DNA from 3 places in the Streptomyces cyclosori genome. Region 1 is predicted to be linked to each of the others. Evidence: riboswitches for the same ligand, from Rfam matches in the RefSeq annotation. Region 1 holds a riboswitch; each other region holds the start of a gene.

Region 1 (3,267 bases):
CTGGGTGACCGTCACGTCGTCGAGGACACCGAGCGAGCCGATGATGACGCCCGCCAGCAGCAGACCGGACATGTCGATGTTCGGGTAGAGGCCGTGGATCAGACCGGTGTTGTCGTCGGTGTTGCCGGTCAGCGAGGCCCAGCCGATGAAGAGCGATCCCAGCAGCCCGATCAGGACGAGCGAGACCAGGGTGCCCAGCACGGCGACCGAGGTGCGCGCCGAGAGCCCATGGCACATGTACAGCGCGATCAGCATGATCGCGCTCGCCCCGACCACCGCCACCAGCAGCGGATTCGAGCCCTGGAGGATCGCGGGCAGGATGAACAGCGTCAGTACGGCGAACGAGACGACGAGGGCGACCAGCGCCATCACCCCGCGCAGCCGCCCCACGACCACGACGGCGAGCGCGAAGATGCCCGCGAGCAGCGCCATCGGGACCCGGCGGTTCACATCCGTCACCGAGTACTGGAGATCGTGGGGGGCGTCGGGGGCGTACGCCACGATCACGCCCTGCCCCTTGTGGAGTTGGCGCGGGGCGCCGGGCTGCACGATCTCCGTGAAGGTGCGGCCCTTCTCGTCGCCGGTGGTGACCTCGATCGTCGCCTTGGAGCACGGACGCTGATCGGGCTCCTTGGCCGCCTGCCCCCCGGCGGCCGGGGCGCCGCCGTTCGCGGGAGCCTGGGCGGCGTTGACCGACTTGCAGTCCACCTTCTGGATGCCGGTGACTTTGGCCTGCTGGGTCTGGCGGTCGAAACCGACCCCGGTGCGCTGGTGCGCGGGGGTTCCGCCGGGCCACAGGACGGCCAGCCCCACCAGCACCGCCACCGAGAACGGGATCAGCACGGCGGCGATCACCTTGCGGAGATGCTTAGAGACGGGCGCTGCCGGGCCGTGGCTGTGGCTGTGCCCGTGAGGCTGTGCGTGCGGGTGTCCGTGGGCGTCTTTGTGGGGCTGCTCTGTTGACGTCACCGCCCGATCATCGCAACAACGAAGGGGCCCCTCTGTTCAGCGCGCTGGAGATGGCGCTAGCGTGGTGACACCTTTGCACACGCGGGAGCTCGGAGCACCGGGCTGAGAGGGCGCTGAAATCCGTACGAACGGTACGGAAGCGGCTGCGCCGACCGCCGAACCTGTTACCGGGTAATGCCGGCGTAGGGAGTAGGTCTCATGACCATTCAGGACGCACGCACGCCTGCCTCCAGCCAGAACGAGGCCGGGAAGTCCATCGGTTGGCACAAGGGATACGTCGAGGGCTCGCGCCCCGACCTCCGGGTGCCGGTCCGCCAGGTGCACCTCACCAACGGCAAGGACGTCACGCTGTACGACACGTCCGGGCCGTACACCGACCCGAACATCGAGACGGACGTCCGCCGCGGCCTCGCCCCGCTCCGCGAGAACTGGATCATCGCGCGTGGCGACACCGAGGAGTACGCCGGGCGCCCGGTGCGCCCCGAGGACGACGGCATCAAGCACACCTCGCCGCGCGGTGGCCTCAAGAACCTCGACGCGGTCTTCCCGGGCCGCCCGCGCCAGCCGCGCCGGGGCCGGGGCGGCCAGGCCGTCACCCAGCTCGCCTACGCCCGCCGGGGCGAGATCACCCCGGAGATGGAGTACGTCGCGATCCGGGAGAACGTGGCGCCCGAGGTCGTGCGCGAGGAGATCGCGGCCGGTCGCGCGGTGCTGCCCGCCAACGTCAACCACCCCGAGATCGAGCCGATGATCATCGGCAAGCGGTTCCTGGTGAAGGTCAACGCCAACATCGGCAACTCCGCCGTCACCTCCTCCATCGAGGAGGAGGTCGACAAGATGACCTGGGCCACCCGCTGGGGTGCCGACACGGTCATGGACCTCTCGACCGGCCGCAACATCCACACCACCCGCGAGTGGGTGCTGCGCAACTCCCCCGTCCCGATCGGGACCGTGCCGCTCTACCAGGCGCTGGAGAAGGTCGACGGCCGTGCCGAGGAGCTGACCTGGGACATCTACAAGGACACGGTCATCGAGCAGGCCGAGCAGGGCGTCGACTACATGACGGTCCACGCGGGCGTGCTCCTGCGGTACGTGCCGCTCACCGCCCGTCGCAAGACCGGCATCGTCTCGCGCGGCGGCTCGATCATGGCCGCCTGGTGCCTCGCGCACCACAAGGAGTCGTTCCTGTACGAGAACTTCGAGGAGCTGTGCGAGATCCTCGCGGCCTACGACGTCACGTACTCGCTGGGCGACGGTCTGCGGCCCGGCTCCATCGCGGACGCCAACGACGAGGCGCAGTTCGCCGAGCTGCGCACCCTCGGTGAGCTCAACAGCATCGCCAAGCGCCACAACGTGCAGACGATGATCGAGGGCCCGGGCCATGTCCCGATGCACAAGATCAAGGAGAACATCGACCTCCAGCAGGAGATCTGCGAGGAGGCCCCGTTCTACACGCTCGGCCCGCTCACCACGGACGTCGCCCCGGCGTACGACCACATCACCTCGGGCATCGGCGCGGCGATGATCGCCTGGTGGGGCACCGCGATGCTCTGCTACGTCACGCCCAAGGAGCACCTGGGCCTGCCCAACCGCGACGACGTGAAGACCGGTGTCATCACCTACAAGATCGCGGCGCACGCGGCCGACCTCGCCAAGGGGCACCCGGGTGCACAGGACTGGGACGACGCGCTCTCGGACGCCCGCTTCGAGTTCCGCTGGGAGGACCAGTTCAACCTGGCGCTCGACCCGGACACCGCCCGGGAGTTCCACGACGAGACGCTGCCCGCCGAGCCGGCGAAGACCGCGCACTTCTGCTCCATGTGCGGTCCCAAGTTCTGCTCGATGAAGATCTCGCAGGACATCCGGCGGGAACACGGTGGCGATCTGGCGGCCGGTGACATCGAGGCCGGAATGGCGGAGAAGTCCGCGGAGTTCGCCGCCGCGGGCAACCGGGTCTATCTGCCGATCGCCGAGTGATACATCGCCGAGTGGCGAACGCGTACGCATGTTTCACGTGAAACACCGGCCCGTGTTTCACGTGAAACAGGCACACCTGGTTTCACGTGAAACATAGGGTCCGCACAGAATCCGCTTCCGGGCCCGACACCGGTTACTCCGGCTGGTGTTCGGGGCCGCCGAAGTCGGGGCTGGTGAAGTCCGGACTGGTGAAGCTGGGCCGGGTGCCCGGGGTCGGGTCGCCCGGGCTGTCGAAGTCGGGCCGGTCGTAGCCGAGGGCCGGGATCCGGCCCACCGGGTGGCGCGAGGCGGTCCCCGGCCCGACGCTCGGGTCGGCCAGCG
Region 2 (3,267 bases), 1.8 Mb from region 1:
GTCGCGGCCCACTCGCCGCGCGGCACGACCGTCTCGTTGACGGCGGCGGCGACCCCGGCGGGCGCGGGCGTCAGGGTGGCGACGAGGGCGGCGAGGGTGGTGCCCGCGGCGAGGTCGCGCGCCTCGCCGTTCACGGAGACGGTCGTCGGGGAGGCGGTCATACGGGCAGCTCCTGCGGTACGGACTCCGCCGGGGCGGAGGTGAAGCGGCGGGGGGTGAAGGGGCGGGCCTCGGCGGGCAGTTCGCCGGTGGCCAGGACGTGCGCCAGGACGTCGCCGGTCACCGGTGTGAGCAGCACCCCGTTGCGGTAGTGGCCGGTGGCCAGATGGAGGCCGGGCAGCGCGGTCGGGCCGAGCAGCGGCGCGTTGTCGGGGGAGGCGGGGCGCAGCCCGGCGCGGGTCTCGGTGAGCGGCAGCTCGGTGATGCCGGGCACCAGCTCGTGCGCGTCGCGCAGCAGCTCGTACACCCCGCCCGCGGTGACGGTGGTGTCCCAGCCCAGCTCCTCGCTGGTCGCGCCGACGACGAGTTCGCCGCTGGCGCGCGGCACCAGGTAGACGTGGCTGCCCCGGACCACCGCGCGCACCGTGCGGGACAAGAAGGGGGCGTAGGCGGGCGGCACGGTCAGCCGCAGCACCTGGCCCTTGACCGGCCGCACCGGCGGCAGCAGCTCGGGCGGGACGCCCGCGAGCCGGCCGCTGAGGCTGCCGCCCGCGAGCACGACCTGCCCGGCGGCGAGGGCGGTGCCGTCGTCCAGCACCGCGCCGGTGGCCCGCCCGCGGACCACCGAGAGCCGTTCGGCCCAGCGGCGGTGGAACCGCACACCGGCCCGCTCACAGGCGGTGACCAGGGCCTTCGCCAGGCGGCGCGGGTCGATCTGGTGGTCGCCGTCGACCCGGAGCCCGCCGCGCACCCCGGGGGCCAGCATCGGTTCCAGCCGACGGCACTCGCGGCCGGTCAGCCACTGCGAGTCGAGGCCGGAGCGCTGCTGGAGGGCGTGCAGTTCGCGCAGGTGGGCGCGGTCGTCGGCGTCCAGGGCCACCGCGAGGGTGCCGCAGGCGCGGTAGCCGGTCGCCGTTCCGGCCGCCTGCTCCAGCTCGGCCACGAAGTCCGGATAGCGCCGGGCGGAGGCCAGGTTGAGGCCGAGCAGCGTCTCCTCGCCGTAGTGCAGTTCGGTGACGGCGGCGAGCATGCCGGCCGCCACCTGGGCGGCCCCGCCGCCCGGTTCGGGGTCGGCGAGCGCGGTGCGCAGACCGCGCTGCGCGGCGCGCCAGGCCGTGACGAGGCCGATGATGCCGCCTCCCACCACCAGTACGTCCGCCCCCGGGGGATGTGTCCCGTCCTGGGATGAATGCATGGGCGTCCAGCCCCTCCCTTCGCCGGCATGACCCGGATCAGGTTCGTACGGTCGGAGGCCGCTGCAGCCTCCCTCTCAGCCCGGTGCGTCCGGGCTCCCGCGAGTGCTTGTACGTGCGCCAGGCTAACGCGTGACCGGTTTCCTGACGAACAGTCAGATGTTTATGGTGATCGGGTGAGCGAAAAGCAGACGCATTCGGAACAGCGGCACGTGGTCGTCGTCGGCGCGGGCATGGCCGGGGTGCAGACCGCGGTGGCCCTGCGCGAACAGGGCTTCCCCGGCCGGATCACCCTCATCGGCGCCGAGCCCCACCAGCCGTACGACCGGCCCCCGCTCTCCAAGGCGGTGCTGCTCGGCAAGGCCGAGGGCTCGGCCTTCGAGGTGGACTTCGAGGGGCTCGGGGTCGAGCTGCGGCTGGGCCGCAGCGCGCTGGGCGTACGCGCGCGTGAGCACGAGGTCGACACCGAGGCCGGACCGGTCCGCTACGACACCCTGGTGATCGCCTCCGGCGCCGAACCGATCACCCTGCCCGGCGCCTCGGAGATGCCGGACGTCCATCTGCTGCGCACCCTGGACGACGCCGGACGGCTGCGCGCGGTCCTGGGCGCCCAGCGCCGGGTCGTGGTCGTCGGGGCGGGCTGGATCGGCGCCGAGTTCGCCACCGCCGCGCGCGAGGCGGGCTGCGCGGTCACCGTCGTCGAGGCGGCGGACCGGCCGCTGGCCGGGGCGCTGCCCGCCGAGGTCACCGCGCCGATGGCCCACTGGTACGCGGAGAGTGGCGCCGAACTGCTCACCCGCGCGCGCGTGGCGGCCCTGGAGCCCGGCGCCGTGGTGCTCGCCGATGGCCGACGGCTGCCCGCCGACGCGGTCGTGGTGGGCATCGGCGCCCGCCCCACCACCGACTGGCTGGAGGGCGCCGGCATCGAGCGCGGCCCGGAGGGCGCCATCACCGCCGACGACCGGCTGCGCACCTCGCTCCCCGACGTCTACGCGGTCGGCGACTGCGCCTCCTTCCCCTCGGGAAGGTACGGGGAGCGGCTGCTCATCCACCACTGGGACAACGCGCTCCAGGGGCCGCGCACGGTCGCCGCCGACATCGTCGGCGAGGCGGTGCGCCCGTACGACCCGGTGCCCTACTTCTGGTCCGAGCAGTTCGGCAGGTTCGTGCAGTACGTCGGCCACCACGGCGGCGCCGACCGGCTGCTGTGGCGGGGCGAGCCCTCCGGCGCCGCCTGGACGGTGTGCTGGCTGCGCGAGGGGGTGCTGGTCGCCCTGCTGGCGGTCGGCCGGCCGCGCGATCTGGCGCAGGGCCGCAAGCTCATCGAGGCCGGTGCGCGGCTGGATCCGGTCCGCGCGGCCGACCCCTCCGTGCCCCTCAAGACCGCGGTCGGCTGAGCTCCGGCTACCGAGTGTCAGTCCGGGATGGCACGCTTGTCCCGTGACCGAGATTGACGCAAAAACCGATGCTCTCGTCCCCGCCTGGCTCCACCTCCCCGACATCGCCGAAATGCTCGATGTCGAGGTGACGCGCGTGCGGCAGCTGGTGAAGGAGGGCCAGCTGATCGCCGTGCGCCGCGGTGAGAACCGGACGCTGCAGGTGCCCGCCGCCTTCATCGACGGCGACAAGGTGGTGAAGGGCCTCACCGGCACCCTCACCCTGCTGCGGGACGACGGCTACTCCGACCAGGAAATGCTGGAGTGGCTCTTCACCCCCGACCCGACCCTGCCCGGCACCCCCGCGCAGGCACTGAGCGAGAATCGCGGCACGGAGGTGAAGCGCCGCGCTCAGGCGCTCGCCGTCTGACCTGATCGCCGACAGTGGGGCACGGACCGGACCGGCCGGTCCGTGCCCGCACCGGACCCAACGGGGGACCCGCCATGCCCACGGCCAGAGAGCAGCTCGCCGACGCCCG
Region 3 (3,267 bases), 1.7 Mb from region 1:
CGCGGTGGAGGCGAGCGCCTGCCAGGTGGTGAACCACAGGACGTGCTGGAGGTCCGGCTCGGTGAGCACCTCACCGAGCCGGCCCAGCTGCCAGCCGCCGTCGGGCCGCAGCCCGCGGCCGACGATCGCGGCGACGGGCCAGGCGAAGAAGAGCGCGAAGAACGCGAGCGGCAGGGCCATCAGGCCGAGCCGCACCACGTGGGCGCGCGCCCTGCTCCGGCGGGCGGCGCGTCCTACTTCAGGACGAGCGAGGACCACGTCTTGACCCACTGCTCACGGTTCTTGGCGATCTTGTCCGGGGCGACGGTGTGCGTCTGGCTGACGGTGGCGCCGAACTTGGTGAACAGCTCGGGCAGCTTGGCGTCCTTCAGGACGGGGTCGACGAACATGTTGAGCGGCATGTCCTCCTGGAACTTCTTGGAGATCAGGAAGTCGAGGAGGGCCTTGCCGCCGTCGGGGTTCTTGGCGCCCTTGAGCAGTCCGGCGAACTCGGTCTGGCGGAAGCAGGTGCCGGTGGCGACGCCGGTGGGGGCCTCGGTGGGCTGCGGCTTGGCGTAGAGGACCTCCACGGGCGGGCTGGAGGCGTAGGAGACGACCAGCGGGCGGTCGCCCTTGGCCTTCCTGCCGCCGGCCGAGCCGGAGAACTCCTGGTTGTACGCCTGCTCCCAGCCGTCGACGACCTTGACGCCGTTGTCCTTGAGCTTCTTCCAGTAGTCCTGCCAGCCGTCGTCGCCGTACTGGGCGGCGCTGGCGAGCAGGAAGCCGAGGCCGGGCGAGGAGGTCGCCGCGTTCTCGGTGACCAGCAGGCCCTTGTACTCGGGCTTGATCAGGTCGGCGAAGGACTGCGGCGGGCTGAGCTTCTTGTCCGCGAAGTACTTCTTGTCGTAGTTGACGCAGATGTCGCCGGTGTCGATGGGCGTCACCCGGTGCTCGGCCCGGTCGAGCTGGACGTCGGCGGGCACCCCGGCCAGCCCCTTCGCCTCGTACGGGGTGAAGATCCCGTTGTCGAGGGCGCGCGAGAGGAGGGTGTTGTCGACGCCGAAGAACACGTCGCCGCGCGGGGAGCCCTTGGTGAGGATCTCCTGGTTGAGCGCCGCGCCCGCGTCACCGCTCTTGAGGACCTTGACGGTGTAGCCGGTCTGCGCGGTGAACTCCTTGAGCACCGCGTCGGAGGCGGCGAACGAGTCGTGGCTGACCAGGGTGACGGTCTTGGACTTGGTGCCGCCGTCGGTCTTGGCGTCGTCCTTGCCGCCGCACGCGGCGAGCGCGCTGACCCCGAGGGCCGCGGCCAGCGCGGTGGCCGCCAGCTTCTTCGTACTGCGCATGGTGGTGATTCCTCCTGGAGTGACCAGGAAGAGACGCGGCCCTGCCCGCCGGGGGGCGGGCAGGGCGCAACAGCTTGAGTGGTGACCGAACTTCCTACCCAGAATGACCTGGGCAAGGTTCAGAGGGTCTGCGACCTGACGGTGTCGCACTCTCAGCGCTGTGGCGCTCCCCTGTCGGAATTTTCGAGTTGCCCGCCCAGACTACCTCTCGGCCGCGGCGAGCTGCCCGCACGCTCCGTCGATCTCCTGGCCACGGGTGTCGCGGACGGTCACCGGCACGCCGTGGGCGGCGATCGCCTCGACGAACGCCTTCTCGTCCTCGGGGCGCGAGGCCGTCCACTTCGAGCCCGGCGTCGGGTTCAGCGGGATCAGGTTGACGTGGACGCGCTTGCCCTTGAGGAGGCGGCCCAGCAGGTCACCGCGCCACGCCTGGTCGTTGATGTCACGGATCAGTGCGTACTCGATGGAGATGCGGCGGCCGGACTTCTCCGCGTACTCCCAGGCCGCGTCGAGGACCTCGCGGACCTTCCAGCGGGTGTTGACCGGCACGAGGGTGTCGCGCAGCTCGTCGTCCGGGGCGTGCAGCGAGACGGCGAGACGGCACTTGAAGCCCTCGTCGGCGAACCGGAGCATGGCCGGGACCAGGCCGACGGTGGAGACGGTGATGCCGCGCTGAGACAGGCCCAGGCCGTCGGGCTCGGGGTCGGTGAGACGGCGGATGGCGCCGACGACCCGCTTGTAGTTGGCGAGCGGCTCGCCCATGCCCATGAAGACGATGTTGGAGAGCCGGGCCGGGCCGCCGGGGACCTCGCCGTCGCGCAGGGCGCGCATGCCGTCGACGATCTGGTGGACGATCTCGGCGGTCGACAGATTGCGGTCCAGGCCGGCCTGGCCGGTGGCGCAGAACGGGCAGTTCATGCCGCAGCCGGCCTGCGAGGAGATGCACATGGTCACCCGGTCCGGGTAGCGCATCAGGACCGACTCGACCAGCGTCCCGTCGTGCAGCCGCCACAGCGTCTTGCGGGTGGTGTCGTCGTCGCACGAGATGTGCCGCACGACCGACATCAGGTCGGGCAGCAGCTCCTCCTGGAGCCGGGCGCGCGCGGCGGCGGGGATGTCCGTCCACTGCGCGGGGTCGTGCGCGTACCGCGCGAAGTAGTGCTGCGACAGCTGCTTGGCGCGGAACGGCTTCTCGCCGATCGCGGCGACGGCCTCCTTGCGCTCGGCGGGCGAGAGGTCGGCGAGGTGCCGCGGCGGCTTCTTGGCTCCGCGGGGGGCGACGAAAGTGAGTTCTCCGGGCTTCGGCATGGTCCCACCAGTGTCTCAGACATACGGAAAGGGGCTCGCCGTCCTGTGGACAACGAGCCCCCGACCGAGGAAACAGCAGGTCAGCGACGTGCGGGCGAATCCGTCAACTGCCGACGAAGGCGACCAGGAGCAGCCAGACCACCGGCGCCGTCGGCAGCAGGGAGTCCAGGCGGTCCATGATCCCGCCGTGGCCGGGCAGCAGCGTGCCCATGTCCTTGATGCCCAGGTCCCGCTTGATCATCGACTCGCCGAGGTCACCCAGCGTGGCGCTGGCGGCGACCGCGAGGCCGAGCAGCAGGCCCTGCCACCACTGGCCGTCGTCGATGAGGAACTGCATGCACACCGCGCCCGCCGCCATCGCGAACGTCACCGCGCCGACCAGGCCCTCACGGGTCTTTCCGGGGCTGATGCGCGGCGCCAGCTTCGTCTTGCCGAAGCGCCAGCCGATCGCGTACGCGCCGGTGTCGCTGACCACGGTCAGCAGCAGGAAGACGAACACCCGCCACGGCCCGTCGTCGGCGGTCAGCATCATCGCGACGAAAGTGGCCAGGAACGGCACGTAGAACGCGGCGAAGACACCGGCGGTGACGTCCTTGAGATAGCCCTCGGGCTTCTCCGTCATCCGCCACACCAG

What was found. A riboswitch is a leader RNA that binds a small molecule or an ion and turns the genes downstream of it on or off. The one in region 1 is predicted to bind thiamine pyrophosphate.
Region 2: it holds a riboswitch for thiamine pyrophosphate, as region 1 does, so the genes downstream of both, thiO (glycine oxidase ThiO) here and thiC (phosphomethylpyrimidine synthase ThiC) in region 1, are expected to answer to the same signal.
Region 3: it holds a riboswitch for thiamine pyrophosphate, as region 1 does, so the genes downstream of both, AB5J87_RS09875 (thiamine ABC transporter substrate binding subunit) here and thiC (phosphomethylpyrimidine synthase ThiC) in region 1, are expected to answer to the same signal.

What each region holds. Positions count from the first base shown of each region.
Region 1 is NZ_CP163520.1:3,998,829-4,002,095, reverse strand. It holds gene AB5J87_RS17840 (YibE/F family protein) at 1-969, opposite strand, end outside; TPP riboswitch at 1,041-1,175, shown strand; gene thiC (phosphomethylpyrimidine synthase ThiC) at 1,168-2,946, shown strand; gene AB5J87_RS17830 (hypothetical protein) at 3,080-3,267, opposite strand, start outside.
Region 2 is NZ_CP163520.1:5,782,813-5,786,079, forward strand. It holds gene thiS (sulfur carrier protein ThiS) at 1-161, opposite strand, end outside; gene thiO (glycine oxidase ThiO) at 158-1,354, opposite strand; TPP riboswitch at 1,352-1,465, opposite strand; gene AB5J87_RS25600 (NAD(P)/FAD-dependent oxidoreductase) at 1,529-2,749, shown strand; gene AB5J87_RS25605 (Rv2175c family DNA-binding protein) at 2,793-3,158, shown strand; gene thiE (thiamine phosphate synthase) at 3,233-3,267, shown strand, end outside.
Region 3 is NZ_CP163520.1:2,257,109-2,260,375, forward strand. It holds gene AB5J87_RS09870 (ABC transporter permease) at 1-180, opposite strand, end outside; gene AB5J87_RS09875 (thiamine ABC transporter substrate binding subunit) at 234-1,325, opposite strand; TPP riboswitch at 1,399-1,508, opposite strand; gene rlmN (23S rRNA (adenine(2503)-C(2))-methyltransferase RlmN) at 1,527-2,633, opposite strand; gene AB5J87_RS09885 (phosphatidate cytidylyltransferase) at 2,737-3,267, opposite strand, start outside.